Regions from separate parts of the Streptomyces sp. NPDC013317 genome, predicted to be linked through region 2. Evidence: riboswitches for the same ligand, from Rfam matches in the RefSeq annotation. Region 2 holds a riboswitch; the other holds the start of a gene.
What was found. Region 2 has a riboswitch for ZMP and ZTP ahead of ACZ3IJ_RS10150 (bifunctional 5,10-methylenetetrahydrofolate dehydrogenase/5,10-methenyltetrahydrofolate cyclohydrolase). Riboswitches for the same ligand answer to the same signal wherever they lie in the genome.

Region 1 (7,749 bases), on a different contig from region 2:
GCCGACACGCCGACCTCGCTGGTCGAGGCGGCGAGCCCGCAGTGGTTCTGGATGGAGGAGCGCTTCCCCGGCGCCGACCAGTGGAACTCGCTCCACGAGCGGCTCGTCGACGCCTGGAGGCGGCAGGCGAAGCTGCTGCCGCCGGGCAGCCCGGTGCACTTCGTCCACTCCGACGGGGACGAGCTCGGCGAGGATCTGATGACGGTCGCGTACCTGCGTGAGACCGCCCAGCAGGCCGGGCTCGACACGGAGGCGCTGTCGGTCGAACAGATCGGCTGGGACCGGCTGTCGGGCCGGTTCGTGGACGACCGGCTGCGCTTCGTCCGCAGCTGCTTCAAGCTCTACCCGTGGGAGTGGCTGACGACGGACCGCTTCGGCCCGTACGTCCTCGACACCCTCGACAACGGCGGCGGTACGGGCACGACCTGCTGGATCGAGCCCGCCTGGAAGATGCTGCTCTCCAACAAGGCCCTCCTCGCGATCCTCTGGGAGCTCTACCCGGGCCATCCGAACCTGCTGCCCGCCTACCTCGACGGCCCGCGCGAACTCGCCGCGACCGGCGGCTACGTCGCCAAGCCGCTCCTCGGCCGCGAGGGCGCGGGCGTCACCGTCCACGAGCCGGGCGCGGAGCCGGTCGTCCGTGACGAACCCTGCTGCTACCAGGGGTTGGCCCCGCTCCCGGACTTCGAGGGCAACCGTGTCGTGCTCGGCGCGTGGGTCGTCGAGGACGAGGCGGCGGGGCTCGGCATCCGGGAGTCGGCGGGCCTGATCACGGACGAGTACGCCCGCTTCCTGCCGCACGTCATCCTCTGATCCCGCTCGCGACGCCTACTCGGGTACGTACTCCCTGAGCGGTGCGGGTCGCAGGCCGGCCGCCTCGGCGGCGGCCAGGGCGCGCGTCAGATCCTGCTCCAGCGTCTCGTTGAAGTGCAGCAGGATGATGTCGCCGGCCCTGAGCGCCGGGGCAGGCGGGGTCCACTGCCCCCAGGTGGTGAGGTCGTACGTCCAGGTCACCACGGCCTTCGCCCCGCAGGCGCGGGCGGTGGTGCGGGTGGTCTCGTCGTACGCCCCGTAGGGAGGGCGCAGCAGGCGCGGCCCGTCGCCGAACTCGGCGAGGTGGTGTTCGCGCGCCCCGCAGACCTCCGCCTGCTGCCCGGCCGCGTCGAGCGTGGTCAGGTCCGGGTGGCCGACGGTGTGGTTCTCGACGCGGGAGCGGCCCTGGTCGAGCAGGGTGTGGAAGTAGCCGGAGTCGAAGGAGTAGGCGCCCGGGAGCAGGAAGAGCGAGGCGGGCACCCGGCGGTCGAGGAGGACCTTCGCGGCCGCCGGGTCGTGGAACCAGCCGTCGTCGATGGTGATGAAGACGACCGGGTCGGTGGTCTCGACACGGGAGACGACGGGGACGGGATCGGGCCAGGCCGCCACGGGGGCGGCGTGCGCCGGGCCCCCGAACGCGCCGAGCAGCGTGAGCGGGACGAGGGCGGCGACGGCGCCGCGCAGCGCGCGACGGGGGCGGGGTCTCGGTCTCGGCATGGCCGCATCATTGGCCTAGACCAACTCCGCTGTCAATGCACCGAGTTGTCGCCACCGCCGGCGCGGCCGCCGCCGCCCTCAAGCGGACCGGATCACTCCGAGAGGACCGCCCGCAGCTGCTCGAGACCCCAGTCCAGATCCTCCTTGCCGATCACCAGCGGAGGCGCGATCCGGATCGTCGAACCGTGCGTGTCCTTCACCAGCACCCCCCGCTCCATCAGCCTCTCGGAGATCTCCCGGCCCGTGCCCTTCGACGGCGCGATGTCCACCCCGGCCCACAGACCGCGTCCGCGGACCGCCTCCACCGCGCCCCCGCCCACGAGCAGCCGGAGCTCCGCGTGGAGATGCTCGCCCAGCTCGGCCGCCCGCTGCTGGTACTCGCCCGTCCGCAGCATCGCGATCACCTCCAGGGCCACCGCGCAGGCCAGCGGGTTCCCGCCGAACGTCGACCCGTGCTCACCCGGGCGGAACACCCCGAGCACGTCCCGGTCGGCGACCACCGCCGAGACCGGGACGACACCGCCGCCCAGCGCCTTGCCCAGGACGTACATGTCCGGCACCACGCCCTCGTGCTCGCACGCGAACGTCCGCCCCGTCCGGCCGAGGCCCGACTGGATCTCGTCCGCGATGAAGAGCACGTTGCGCTCGCGGGTCAACTCCCGCACCCCGCGCAGATACCCCGCCGGCGGGACGAGGACCCCCGCCTCGCCCTGGATCGGCTCGATGAGCACCGCCACCGTGTGCGCGGTGACCGCGCGCTCCATCGCCGTCGGATCGCCGTACGGGACGATCTCGAACCCCGGCGTGTACGGCCCGTAGTGGTCGCGGGCCTCGTGGTCCGTGGAGAAGCTGACGATCGTCGTCGTCCGGCCGTGGAAGTTGTTCGCCGCCACCACGATCTTCGCGTGCCCGTCCGGCACGCCCTTCACCTCGTACCCCCACTTCCGGGCGGCCTTCACGGCCGTCTCGACGGCCTCCGCGCCCGTGTTCATGGGCAGGACCATCTCCTTGCCGCACAGCTCCGCGAGCCGGGTGCAGAACTCCGCGAACCGGTCGTGGTGGAACGCCCGGGACGTGAGGGTCACCCGCTCCAGCTGCGCCCGCGCGGCATCGATCAGCCGCCGGTTGCCGTGCCCGAAGTTGAGCGCCGAGTACCCGGCGAGCATGTCGAGGTAGCGGCGCCCCTCGACATCGGTCATCCAGGCCCCGTCCGCCGAGGCGACGACGACGGGAAGGGGGTGGTAGTTGTGCGCGCTGTGCGCCTCCGCGGAAGCGATCGCGTCTTGCGTACTCGACACGGGATCTCCGTTCGTCCTGCGGGCCAGGGGGCGTGTGTGGCTCCCTTTCCTATCGTCGCTCGGATGCCGGACGAAGAAACCTGTGCGACGGCGCGCCCGCTACTCTGGAAACACGCACGGCGACTGGCGTACGGGGAATCGACCCTGGGGGAGCCGTGCGCGGCAGACCACACGAGATGCCGCCCGCCTGGGCATCTTCGGGACCGAACATCCCGCGTGGTGCCGCCCAGCAGGACTGAGCCGTGCCCCGGGATCCACCGCACGCCCGGAGGAACCGCCGTGACCGTCACCCCGCAGGCCGCCGATCTCGCCGCCCGCCACCCCGCCCTGGCCGCAGCCGACCCCGAACTCGCCGCGCTCGTCGTCGCCGAGGAGCTGCTGCAGGCCGAGACCCTCAGGCTGATCCCCAGCGAGAACTACGTCTCCCGGGCCGTCCTCGAAGCGTCCGGGACCGTCCTGCAGAACAAGTACAGCGAGGGCTACCCCGGCCGCCGCTACTACGAGGGCCAGCAGAACATCGACCAGGTCGAGACCCTCGCCGTCGAGCGCGCCAAGGCCGTCTTCGGCGTCGAACACGCCAATGTGCAGCCCTACTCCGGCTCGCCCGCCAACCTCGCCGTCTACCTCGCCTTCGCCGAGCCCGGCGACACCGTGATGGGCATGGCCCTGCCGATGGGCGGCCACCTCACCCACGGCTGGGGCGTCTCCGCCACCGGCAGGTGGTTCCGCGGCGTGCAGTACGGCGTACGCCAGGACACCGGGCTCGTCGACCTCGACCAGGTCCGCGAGCTCGCCCTCAAGGAACGGCCGAAGGTGATCTTCTGCGGTGGCACCGCGCTGCCCCGCACGATCGACTTCGCCGCGTTCGCGGAGATCGCCCACGAGGCCGGATCCGTGCTCGTCGCCGACATCGCCCACATCGCCGGCCTGATCGCGGGCGGCGCCCACCCCTCTCCCGTCCCGCACGCCGACGTCATCTCGACCACCACCCACAAGACCCTGCGCGGTCCGCGCGGCGCCATGCTGATGTCCCGCGAGGAGCACGCCAAGGCCCTCGACAAGGCTGTCTTCCCCGGTCTCCAGGGCGGCCCCCACAACCAGACCACCGCCGCCATCGCCGTCGCCCTGCGCGAGGCGGCGCAGCCCTCCTTCCGCGACTACGCCCACGCGGTCGTCGCCAACGCCGGGGCGCTGGCCGAGGCGCTCCTCGCGCGCGGCTTCGACCTGGTCTCCGGCGGCACCGACAACCACCTGATCCTGATGGACCTCACCCCCAAGGAGGTCCCCGGCAAGGTCGCCGCCAAGGCCCTCGACCGCGCCGGGATCGTCGTCAACTACAACACCGTCCCCTACGACACCCGGAAGCCCTTCGACCCGTCGGGCATCCGCATCGGCACGCCCTCCCTCACCTCCCGCGGTCTCTCCACCGCGCACATGGAGCTGGTCGCCGACTGGATCGACCGCGGCGTCGCCGCCGCCGGATCGGGCGACGAGGACGCCCTGCTCGCCGTCCGCAAGGAGGTCGCCGAACTGATGGCGGCCTTCCCGGCCCCGGGCCTCCCCGCCTGACCCACCGCCGCGTCGTCCTGACCGGCGGGGCGCCCGGCCGGTCAGGAGGAGCCCGGTGACCGTCCCGGCTCAGCCCGCCGACTCGGCCACGGCCCGCGCCCGCTCCAGGGACGGCTCGCCCTCCAGGCGCAGCGTCAGGGCTCCCGCGTTCCTCGTCCAGAGGAGCGTGGGGCCCGCCGTGCGTATGGAGTGCGACCAGGTCCGCCCGCTCGCGTCCGTCATCGGAAAGCGCAGCAGATGCGGCTCGGCGAACCAGTAGCCCTCCGCGCCGTCCGGCAGATCCACCCACTCCGGATGCGACCGCACCTGCTTGGCGAAGCCGGCCTCGAGCCGCGCGGAGAACTCGTCCAGCCGGACCGTCCGGCCGTCCGCCCCGCGCCAGCACAGGCTGATCACCGCCCGCCCCCGCTCCGCCGAGCCCGTCACCGACACCGCGTCCGGGGCACCGAGCGCGCCCGGAACCAGCGGCTCGAACCCGGCCCTCCGCCCGGCCTCCTCCGGCGGAACGGGCGAGGGACATCCCGGCACCGCCGCGCCGGGCGCCGGACGCGCTCCGGGGTCGTACCGGACCTCGACCCCGCCGAAGCCGAACCAGTCCGCCACCGTCGCCCGCACCGGCGGCGAGAGCACCAGCACCACCAGGACCCCGGAGAGCGCCGCGAGCAGAGCCTTCCACCGCCTGCGCAGGGACGCGAGGCGTCGCCGCGGCATCGGCGTCGGCACCCGCTCCTCCAGGAGCTGGGCGAGCACCCGCTCGGCCATGGACTCCCCGTCCACCTCCGGCACCCTCAGCCGGCGGCCCAGCTCCCGCAGCTCATCGGGGAGCCCTTCCCCGCCCCTCGCGTCCTTCATGCCCGTCACCTCCCTCCAGCGCCGGTCCCAGCTTCTTCAGCGCCCGGCTCAGCCGGGACTTCACCGTCCCCCGCGGCCAGCCGAGCGCGGCCGCCGTCTCCGTCTCGTCGAGCTCCAGCAGATACCGGTGGATCACCACCTGCCGGTGGTCCTCGCTCAGTCCGTCGAGCGCCGTGAGCAGCTGACGGCGTCTCTCCTGCTCCTCGGCCGCGACCGCCGGGTCCGCCTCGTCCGGTATCCGCGGCTCGGAGGCCAGCAGCTCCGCCTCCCGCCCCGCGACCGCCCGCTGCCGGCCCGCCGCCCGCACTGTGTTCCTCGTCTCATTGACCACGATCCGCAGCAGCCACGGCCGGAACGCCGACCCCTCCTTGAACCGCCCCAGCGACCGGTACGCCTTGAAGAACGCCTGCTGCACGACGTCCTCCGCCTCCGCGCCCGCGCCGCACGCCACCGCCGCCCTCAGCGCGACCGCCGTGTGCGCGCGGACCAGCGCCGCGTACGCCTCCGCCTCCCCGGCGCGTACGCGTGCGATCACCGCGGCCTCGGCTCCGTCGTCGACGACCCGGCCCCCCTCCAGCGTCCTCACACCTTTGATACACCGGCCGCGGCGGATCGGTTCCCGGTCCGGGATCAGTTCGTTCCGGCACCTGAGAGAATGTGGGACATGGCCTCTGACAGTCCCCGTGTGCTCTCCGGAATCCAGCCCACCGCAGGCTCGTTCCACCTCGGCAACTACCTCGGCGCCGTCCGCCAGTGGGTCGCCCTGCAGGAGTCCCACGACGCCTTCTACATGGTGGTGGACCTGCACGCGATCACGGTCCCGCAGGACCCCGCGGAGCTCCGTGCCAACACCCGGCTCGCCGCCGCGCAGCTGCTCGCCGCCGGCCTCGACCCCGAGCGGTGCACCCTCTTCGTGCAGAGCCACGTCCCCGAGCACGCGCAGCTCGGCTGGGTCATGAACTGCCTGACGGGCTTCGGCGAGGCCTCCCGGATGACGCAGTTCAAGGACAAGTCCGCCAAGCAGGGCGCCGACCGCGCCACCGTCGGACTCTTCACCTACCCGATCCTCCAGGTCGCCGACATCCTGCTCTACCAGGCCAACCAGGTCCCGGTGGGCGAGGACCAGCGCCAGCACATCGAGCTGACCCGCGACCTCGCGGAGCGCTTCAACGGCCGCTTCGGCGAGACGTTCACGATCCCGGCGCCGTACATCCTCAAGGAGACGGCGAAGATCTACGACCTGCAGGACCCGGCGATCAAGATGAGCAAGTCGGCGTCGACGCCGAAGGGTCTGATCAACCTCCTCGACGAGCCGAAGACGACCGCGAAGAAGGTCAAGAGCGCCGTCACCGACACCGAGACGGTCATCCGCTTCGACCCCGAGACCAAGGCCGGCGTCTCCAACCTGCTCACGATCATGTCCACGCTCACCGGGACGAGCATCCCCGACCTGGAGAAGAGCTACGAGGGCAAGATGTACGGCGCACTGAAGACCGACCTGGCGGAGGTCATGGTGGACTTCGTCACGCCGTTCCGGTCCCGTACACAGGAATATCTGGACGACCCGGAGACGCTGGACGCGATCCTGGCCAAGGGCGCGGAGAAGGCCCGCGCGGTCGCCGCGGAGACGCTGGCGCAGACGTACGAGCGGATGGGCTTCCTGCCCGCGAAGCACTGAGTCCAAGGACTCTGGCCTCAGGGGTGGTGCAGGCCGCACACTGGCGGCTGCACCATCACCCGAAATGACACGACTATGGAGGAGAACGACGTGGGGACCGTAACGCTCGGCGTTTCGATCGCGGTCCCGGAGCCCTACGGCAGCCTGCTCCAGGAGCGGCGCGCGGGCTTCGGGGATCCCGCCGCGCACGGCATCCCCACGCACGTCACCCTCGTGCCGCCGACCGAGGTGGACGAGGCGCGGCTGCCCGCGATCCAGGCACACCTCGCCGAGGTCGCCGCGGGCGTCCGCTCCTTCCCCGTGCGCCTCAGCGGCACGGGAACGTTTCGCCCGCTCTCCCCGGTCGTCTACGTGACGCTCGCCGAGGGCGTCTCCGCCTGCGCCTGGCTCCAGGAGCGGCTCCGGGACGAGTCCGGGCCGCTCGTGCGCGAGCTGCAGTTCCCGTACCACCCGCACGTCACCGTCGCGCACGGCATCGACGAGGAGGCGATGGACCGGGCCTACGCCGAGCTGGCCGACTTCGAGGCCGCCTGGACCTGCTCCTCCTTCGCCCTGTACGAGCAGGGCGCGGACGGCGTGTGGCGCAAGCTCCGGGTGTACGAGTTCGGCGACGCGCGCTCCGTCACCGCCGTCCCGTCCCAGGCCTGCGCGCCGCTCGACGAACCGTCCCCGACGGCGGGCTGACCGGGCCCGCCCTCTCCGGCCCCGCCTCCCCGCACCTCCCGGCGCCGCCCGAGCGAGCTGCCGGTGTCAGACCGGCAGCCGCCGGAACACCGGCCTCGGCACGTGCCGCAGCGCCGACATCACCATCCGCAGCGCCCC
Region 2 (7,749 bases):
GTGCGCCTCCATCCGGTCGGCGATCCTGAGAAGGACTCCGGCGCGCTCCGCGGGCGCCGTGCGGCCCCATGCCGGGGCCGCCGCGTGCGCCGCGTCCAGGGCGCTCTCCACGTCCTCCGCCGTGCCGCGGGCGATCTCGGTGAAGGGACGGCCGTCGACCGGGCTCGGGTTCTCGAAGTACCCGCCCCGGGCCGGGGCCACGTACTCACCGCCGATCCAGTGGTCGTAGCGGGACTGGTACGACATGATCGCGCCCTTGGTACCGGGTGCGGCATAACGGGTCATGGACATGGCCTCCCTCGGACCGCGCCCGCCGTCCCTGGCCGGCGCTCACTGCCGAGTCTGCGAAGCCGTACGTTGCAAACCTGTTGCGCCCGCCGACAGTTCGGCGTCCAGACTCCGAAGCCGGGCCACCACCGGGGGTCGCCCCTCAGCCGGAACGACCTCCGACAGCGCCCGCCACATCTCGACGTCGTCCTCGCCCCAGGAGCTGTACGTCCAGTCCGCGAGGAGAGCCGGATCTCCCCGGTCCACCAGCGCCGCCCGCAGCCGGTCCGCGAGCCGCTCGCGCAGCCGTACGACCCCGGGGGCACGCGACGCCGGCAGCAGTGGACCCGCGTAGTCGGCGAGCGCACCCGACAGCGCACCCGAGCCGAGACGCCGGTCCACCGTGGCGAAGTCCGCGTCCACCGTCGTGGCCAGCCGGTACGGGCGGGAGCGCAACAGCTCCGGACCGAGCAGCCCGCGAAGCCGGGACAGTTCGGCCCGCAGCGTGACCGGGGTGACCGACTCGTCCTCGTACAGCAGCGTCAGGAGTTCGTCGCCGCCCACCCCCTCCGGGCGGTGGACGAGCATCACGAGGATCTCGCTGTGCCGCCTGCTCAGCCGCAGCCGCCGGCCGGCGACGCTCAGCAGGGCCTCGTCCCGGCCGAGCGCCGCCAGCCGTACCCGGTCCGCGGCCGGCGCCGGCGCGAGGAGGGCCAACTGGGACTCCGCCGCCCGCGCCACCGCCTGCACGAACGCCAGGCTGTGCGGATGCGCCAGCCGGTCGCCGCCGGTGATGTCCACCGCGCCGAGCAGCCGCCCGGTGCGCGGATCGTGTACGGGAGCGGCGGCACACGTCCACGCCTGCACCGGCCGCCGGAAGTGCTCGGCGCTGAACACCTGGACCGGCCGGTCCACGGCGATCGCGGTGCCGGGAGCGTTCGTCCCGGCCACCGACTCCGACCAGCGCGCCCCGGCGACGAAGTTCATCGCCCGCGCCCGCCGCAGCGTCCCGGGGTGGCCCTCCACCCACAGCATCCGTCCGGCCGCGTCGCAGACCGCCAGCAGATGTTCGCCGTCCGTCGCATACGTGCCCATCAGCTCACGGATCACCGGCATCGCCGCGGAGAGCGGATGCTCCTCGCGGTGCCCCGCCAGCTCGTCGTCGGCGAGCTCCACACAGGCCGCACCGTCCGGGCTGACCCGCGCCCGTGCCGAGCGCCGCCACGACTCCGCCACCAGCGGCCGTACCGGAGGAAGGTGGACCTGGCCGCCGCTGGTGAACACCTCGTGCGCCCGGCGCAGCGCTCCGGCGTCCGGCTCCGGAGCCACCCACGCATCGCTCAACTCGGCCTCCACGTCGAGGTCCCACGGTCGAACCGGCCCGTTTCGTCGAACCGCCCGAATCGTCGAACCGCTCGCATCGTCGGTCCGTCGGTCCGCCCGGTCCGTCGAACCGCCCGGTCCGTCTCTCCGTCCGTCATCGTCGTGCGTGCCGAGCGTGTCGACAAGCTCCCCGGCGCCACCGCGTACGCACCCTGTCCGGACACCGCCCCTGTGGGCTCCCTCGGGCCTCACGTAGAGTAGGGCTCGGGCCGTGACTGGCGCTTGAGGTGGATCACCACCGGGGAGCGGTCCCGCCGGACCCCGCGCACCCGCGCGGATCCGACGCTGCCGTGCGCCTGGGCGATCTCCCTGTCATCGACGACGCCCAGGAGTGGCCCATGTCCACCAGCACCGCATCCCTCATGGACGGCACCGCGCTCGCCCGCCGTACGGTCGAGGAGACCGCCGCGCGTGCGGCCGAGATCACCCGCCGCACCGGCGTCACGCCCTGTCTCGCCACGGTGCTCGTCGGCGCGGACCCCGCCTCCGTCACGTACGTGAAGATGAAGCAGAACCGCTGCGCGAAGGCCGGAATCCGCTCCAAGCACGTCGAGCTGCCCGCCGAGACGACGACCGGGGAACTCGTCGCCGCGATCACCGCGCTCTCCCAGGATCCAGAGGTCCACGGCATCCTGCTCCAGCATCCGGTGGGTCCGCACATCGACGAGCGCGCCGCCTTCGAGGCGATCGCGCCGGAGAAGGACGTCGACGGCGTCACCATGGCCTCTTTCGCCGCCATGGGCTTCGGCCTTCCCGGCTTCGTCTCCTGCACGCCCGGTGGCATCATGCGCCTGCTCGACGCGTACGACGTCGAGCCGAGCGGCAAGCGGGCCGTCGTCGTCGGCCGCTCCGCGATCCTCGGCAAGCCCGCCGGCCTGCTGCTGCTCGGCCGCGACGCCACCGTCACGTACTGCCACTCGCGCACCACCGAGCTCTCCTCGATCGTCCGTGAGGCGGACATCCTCGTGGCCGCCGTGGGCAAGCCGCGCTTCATCAAGGGCGAGGACGTCAAGCCCGGCGCCGTCGTGATCGACGCGGGCTACAACCCGGGCAACATCGGTGACGTCGACTTCGAGTCGGCCGCCGAGCGCGCCTCCCTCATCACCCCCGTGCCGGGCGGAGTCGGCCCGATGACGATCGCCGTGCTCCTCGCCCAGACCGTCGAGGGCGCGGAGCGTCAGCTCGGCCTCTAGCACGACGCGAGCCGCCAACAGCCCGTACAGGTAAGGGAATTGTCACAGTCCTGTGCGGGCCGTGCTGCAACGGGACAGCCGGCCGGGTGTGGTGGGGCGCTTCGGGCGACCCTGGTCGCCATGTCCCCGCGCATCGGCGAGCTGTCGTCGCCCCTCCGTCACCTCCTCGTGCCACTCCTCCTCCTGGCCGTGGCGATCGTGCTGGCGAGCCGTCAGGACGCGGAGGGCCGGTTCTCGACCGCTCCCGGGGCACGGTCGGCCGCTTCGGACGACGTCACCGTCGACGCCGCGCCCGCCACGGGCGGACGGCTCGCACCACAGGGAGGGGCGGCCGACGGGCCCGCCGCCGTCCCGTACGACCGCCTGAGGGCCGGGCAGTGCTTCGACATCGACCGGGCCGAGCCGGGCACCGTCGTACGGCGCGCCTGCGACCGGCCGCACGACGCCCAACTCGTCACCGTGTTACGGCTCGCGGGCGACCACCGCACTGACAGGGACATACGGGACGCGGCAGCGGCCCTGTGCCGCGAGCCGCTGCACCGCGAGGCGGCACGGCAACCGTCCGGTACGCGCTGGACCACGTTCGTCCAGTACCCGTACCGCACCGGCTACCTCCTCGGCTCCGACACGGTGGCCTGCAGCCTCACGGCGTACACCCGCCCCGGCACCACGGCGCGCCCCCTCACCGCGCCCCTGCTGTGAACGGGCCGTAGGCCGCTACCGCCGCCCTGCCGGCCCCCGCGCCCCGCCGGACACCGCCCTCCCGTCATTCCTCCCGCGCCGACAGCGCCGCGAGCGCGGAGGCAGGGTCCTGGTCCGCGGGGCCTGCCGGGATCCACTGGTCACGCTCCTTGCGGAACGGCCACCAGCGACCGTCCTCGCCCAGACGCAGTTGCGCCTCCGCGCCGACCACCGTCCAGCGCGCCGCCCCGGCCTGTCGCAGCACGGGCCGGGCGTCGTCCTCCCAGGCCTCCGCGAGCACCGCCCTCGCCCGCGCGAGGGCCTCCGCACAGGGCGTCCACTCCTCCTCCAGCACGGCGAGGGCGGCAGCGCCCCCGAGCCGCCAGGCGCGCGCAGCCACGTCCAGCTCCGACCGCCGTCGGCCGGACCCGTCCGCGAGACGCGCCGCGATCCACGACGGGGGATACCCGGCGGCCAGCCGCACCGCATCCTGAGCGACCGTCAGGACCTGTTCCGCGCCAGGGCCCGTTGCCGCCACCGTGCCCATGCGCGACCCTGTTCCCGACCGCGTGCCCGACCCCGTTCCCGAGCCTGCTCCCGATCGTTCCCGCCCCGGAGCGGCGAGCGCCTCGGCGAGCAGCCGGTGCGCGCGGGCGGCGGCGTCCGCCGCGAGGACCTCCAGCGCCGACGGGTCGATCCCCGGCTCGGGCGCGGTCTCGGTGTCCAGGGACGGCGGCTCGCCGGGCGTCGGCGGGAGCACGGGCGGAGCCGGCAGCGGGGGAAGGATGTCGCGTGCGGCGAAGGCCTCCTCGGCCGGTACGCCCTCAGGAACCGATTCCTCGACCGCGGACTCCTCCGTCCCCGCCCGCGCCGCGCTGCGCTCCTGGAGCGCCTCGACGAGCGCCCGCTCACCGCGCCCTCGCATCAGCAGCAGTACGAACGGGTCCTCGTCCAGCAGCCTGGCCACCTGGTAGCAGAGGGCCGTCGTGTGCGGGCAGTGGTCCCACGCCTCGCACCCGCACTCGGGGTCCAGATCGCCGATGCCCGGCAGCAGTTCGAGCCCGGCCGCTGCCGCGTCCTCCACCAGGTGCGGCGGCATCTCGTGATCGAGCAGGGCGGCGATGTGTCCCGCGCTCTCCACCGCCAGGTCGAGCAGCCGGTCCCAGTCCTCCGCCGAGAGCTCGTGCAGCAGGACGTCACTGCGGTACGAGGAGCCGTCACGGTCCTTGACGACCGCCGTGATCCGGCCCGGACGCACCGACACCGCGCCCACCGCGCCCGCCCTCGCCTGCCGCCGCCCCTGCTTCAGCTGCTCGCCGTCGAGCGCCGTGTCCTCCAGGGCCTTCAGCCACGCCCGGCCCCACCATGTGCGGGCGAAGGCCGAGCCACGCGCCGGCGGCATCGCCGCGAAGGTCCGCTCGTCGTCGTACGCGTACCCGCTCATCGTCCGTCCCCGTTCCCGTGCCGGTCCGCGTTCCCGTGCCGGTCACCGCCGTCGTCACGGCCACCGTCGCTGTCGCCACCGCCGCTGTCGTCGCCGCCTCCGCGGAGCCGGACCAGGTCCGCCAGCTCGGCGTCCGTCAGTTCGGTCAGGGCCGCCTCGCCCGAGCCGAGCACGGCGTCGGCCAGCGCCCGCTTCCGCAGCAGCATGTCGGCGATACGGTCCTCGACCGTGCCCTCGGCGATCAGCCGGTGGACCTGCACCGGCTGCGTCTGCCCGATCCGGTACGCCCGGTCGGTGGCCTGGGCCTCGACCGCCGGGTTCCACCACCGGTCGTAGTGGACGACATGCCCGGCGCGGGTCAGGTTGAGCCCGGTTCCGGCCGCCTTCAGTGACAGGAGGAAGACCGGCACCTTACCGGCCTGGAAGCGCGCGACCATCGTCTCCCGCTCGGCGACCGGAGTGCCCCCGTGCAGGAACTGCGTGCGGACGCCCCGCGCCGCCAGATGCCGTTCGAGGAGCCGCGCCATCTGCACGTACTGGGTGAAGACCAGCACGCTCGCGTCCTCGGCGAGGATCGTGTCGAGCAGTTCGTCGAGGAGTTCCAGCTTTCCGGAACGGCCGTCGACGCGCGGCCGTTCCTCCTTCAGGTACTGGGCCGGGTGGTTGCAGATCTGCTTGAGCCCCGTCAACAGCTTCATCACCAGACCGCGCCGCTCCATGCCGTCCGCATCGGCGATCGCCGCGAGCGTCTCGCGTACCACCGCCTCGTAGAGACCCGCCTGTTCCTTGGTCAGGGAGACGGCCCGGTCGGTCTCGGTCTTCGGCGGAAGCTCGGGCGCGATGCCCGGGTCGGACTTGCGACGGCGGAGCAGGAAGGGGCGGATCAGCGCGGCCAGTCGCTCGGCGGCCGCCGGGTCCTCGCCTCCCTCGACGGCGGCCGCGTACCGGGACCGGAACGTGCCGAGCCGGCCGAGGAGGCCGGGCGTCGTCCAGTCGAGAATGGCCCACAGCTCGGAGAGGTTGTTCTCGACCGGGGTGCCGGAGAGGGCGACGCGCGCCTTGGCGCCGATGGTACGGAGCTGCCGGGCGGTGGCCGAGTACGGGTTCTTGACGTGCTGGGCCTCGTCCGCGACGACCATTCCCCAGGTGCGGGCGGCAAGTTGCTCCGTGTCCAGGCGCATGGTGCCATACGTCGTGAGGACGAACTCGCCGTCGGCCAGGGCCTCCAGACTGCGCGCCGGACCGTGGAAGCGGCGCACGGGCGTGCCGGGGGCGAACTTCTCGATCTCCCGCTGCCAGTTGCCCATCAGAGAGGTCGGGCAGACGACGAGGGTGGGTCCCGCGGCCGACGGCTCGCTCTGCCGGTGCAGATGGAGCGCGATGAGGGTGATGGTCTTGCCGAGCCCCATGTCGTCGGCGAGACAGCCGCCGAGACCCAGCGAGGTCATCCGGTGCAGCCAGTTGAGGCCGCGCAGTTGGTAGTCGCGGAGCGTCGCGGCGAGCGCGGCGGGCTGCGCGACCTCCTGCGGGCCGCCCTCGGGGTCGTCGAGGCGGGCGCGCAGCTGCTCGAGCCAGCCGGTCGCCTGGACCTCGACCCGTCGGCCGTCGACCTCGGTGGTTCCCGTCAGTACGGCCCCGAGCGCGTCCACCGGGGTGAGCTTGTGGTCCCTGGCGGCGCGGGCGCGGCGTACCTCGGCCGGGTCGACGAGGACCCACTGGTCCCGCAGCCGGACGACCGGGCGTCCGGCCTCGGCGAGCTGGTCGAGCTCGGCCCGGGTGAGCTCCTGGTCGCCGATGGCGAACCGCCAGTTGAAGGCGAGCAGCGCGTCGGCGGAGAGGAAGGAGGGGAGCGCGGAGGAGCGTCGGCCGGAGGAGCGGGGGGCGTCCTCGTCGGCCTCGTCCCGGGCGCCCGCGCAGGTGGTGTCGTCCCAGGGCCCGAGTCCGGCCTGCCCGCCGGCGTCCTGCCCACTGCCGGCCTGCGCGCGGCCGTCCCGCCGGCCGCTCTCCGGCGCGCCGCCGGCCCGCTCGCCGCCGACGTCCGGCACGCCGATGACGGCGCGGGCGGTGAGGCGGTGGGCCAGGTCGCGAGGCCAGTGGATCTGGAGACCGGTGGCGGCGAGCGCCCGGGCAGCCGGGCCGAGCAGCTCCGTGACCTCCTCGTCGGCCAGCTCCACGGCGTCCGGCACGGCTGCTGAGAGCAGCGGTGTCAGCGGTGCCCAGGCGCGGGCGGCGCGGCGCAGCGCGAGCAGGGCGTCCATCCGGGCCCGGGGGCCGAACGACGCGCCTGCCGGGCTCGAAGCGGCCCAGACCTCGGACGCGTCCGCGACGAGCGCAGGGTCGGCGACGCTGTGCATCTGGAGCACGGCCCGGAAGGCCGGCGCTTCCCGCTCGTCGAGCCCGGGCAGCTCCAGCCGAAGCGAGAGCCGTACGCCCGCGTCATGTCCGGCGGCCACGTCCGCCGCCCAGGCGCGCTGCCCGGGCAGCTCCTGGGGCTCGTCGGCGGCGAAGGCCGGCCCGCCGGCGGCGAGAGGGGCGGCGGGGGTTCGCGGCAGACCGTCCACGACGGCGTCGACGAAAGCGCGCAGCAGCCTCTCGGGCTCGGGGAGGAACAGCGATTCGGTGTCCGGCGCGGATCCGTGGCCCGACAGGGGTACGGCGTGGGCGGCGGGCGGCATCGACGCGGCGAGCGCCCGGAGTTCGGCCAGCTCCTCGGGGCCCAGCGGTCCGGCCCGCCAGGCGTCGCGGTCGGTGGCCGTGAGGCCGGGCAGCAGCAGACCCCGC

Region 1: it holds a riboswitch for ZMP and ZTP, as region 2 does, so the genes downstream of both, ACZ3IJ_RS13545 (serine hydroxymethyltransferase) here and ACZ3IJ_RS10150 (bifunctional 5,10-methylenetetrahydrofolate dehydrogenase/5,10-methenyltetrahydrofolate cyclohydrolase) in region 2, are expected to answer to the same signal.

What each region holds. Positions count from the first base shown of each region.
Region 1 is NZ_JBVHDX010000004.1:193,497-201,245, forward strand. It holds gene ACZ3IJ_RS13530 (glutathionylspermidine synthase family protein) at 1-813, shown strand, start outside; gene ACZ3IJ_RS13535 (polysaccharide deacetylase family protein) at 829-1,530, opposite strand; gene rocD (ornithine--oxo-acid transaminase) at 1,623-2,828, opposite strand; ZMP/ZTP riboswitch at 2,938-3,028, shown strand; gene ACZ3IJ_RS13545 (serine hydroxymethyltransferase) at 3,108-4,397, shown strand; gene ACZ3IJ_RS13550 (hypothetical protein) at 4,467-5,249, opposite strand; gene ACZ3IJ_RS13555 (RNA polymerase sigma factor) at 5,212-5,835, opposite strand; gene trpS (tryptophan--tRNA ligase) at 5,914-6,927, shown strand; gene ACZ3IJ_RS13565 (2'-5' RNA ligase family protein) at 7,018-7,611, shown strand; gene ACZ3IJ_RS13570 (decaprenylphospho-beta-D-erythro-pentofuranosid-2-ulose 2-reductase) at 7,678-7,749, opposite strand, start outside.
Region 2 is NZ_JBVHDX010000003.1:267,960-275,708, reverse strand. It holds gene exaC (acetaldehyde dehydrogenase ExaC) at 1-285, opposite strand, end outside; gene ACZ3IJ_RS10155 (GAF domain-containing protein) at 331-1,611, opposite strand; ZMP/ZTP riboswitch at 1,852-1,959, shown strand; gene ACZ3IJ_RS10150 (bifunctional 5,10-methylenetetrahydrofolate dehydrogenase/5,10-methenyltetrahydrofolate cyclohydrolase) at 1,989-2,843, shown strand; gene ACZ3IJ_RS10145 (hypothetical protein) at 2,964-3,545, shown strand; gene ACZ3IJ_RS10140 (SWIM zinc finger family protein) at 3,610-4,968, opposite strand; gene ACZ3IJ_RS10135 (DEAD/DEAH box helicase) at 4,965-7,749, opposite strand, start outside.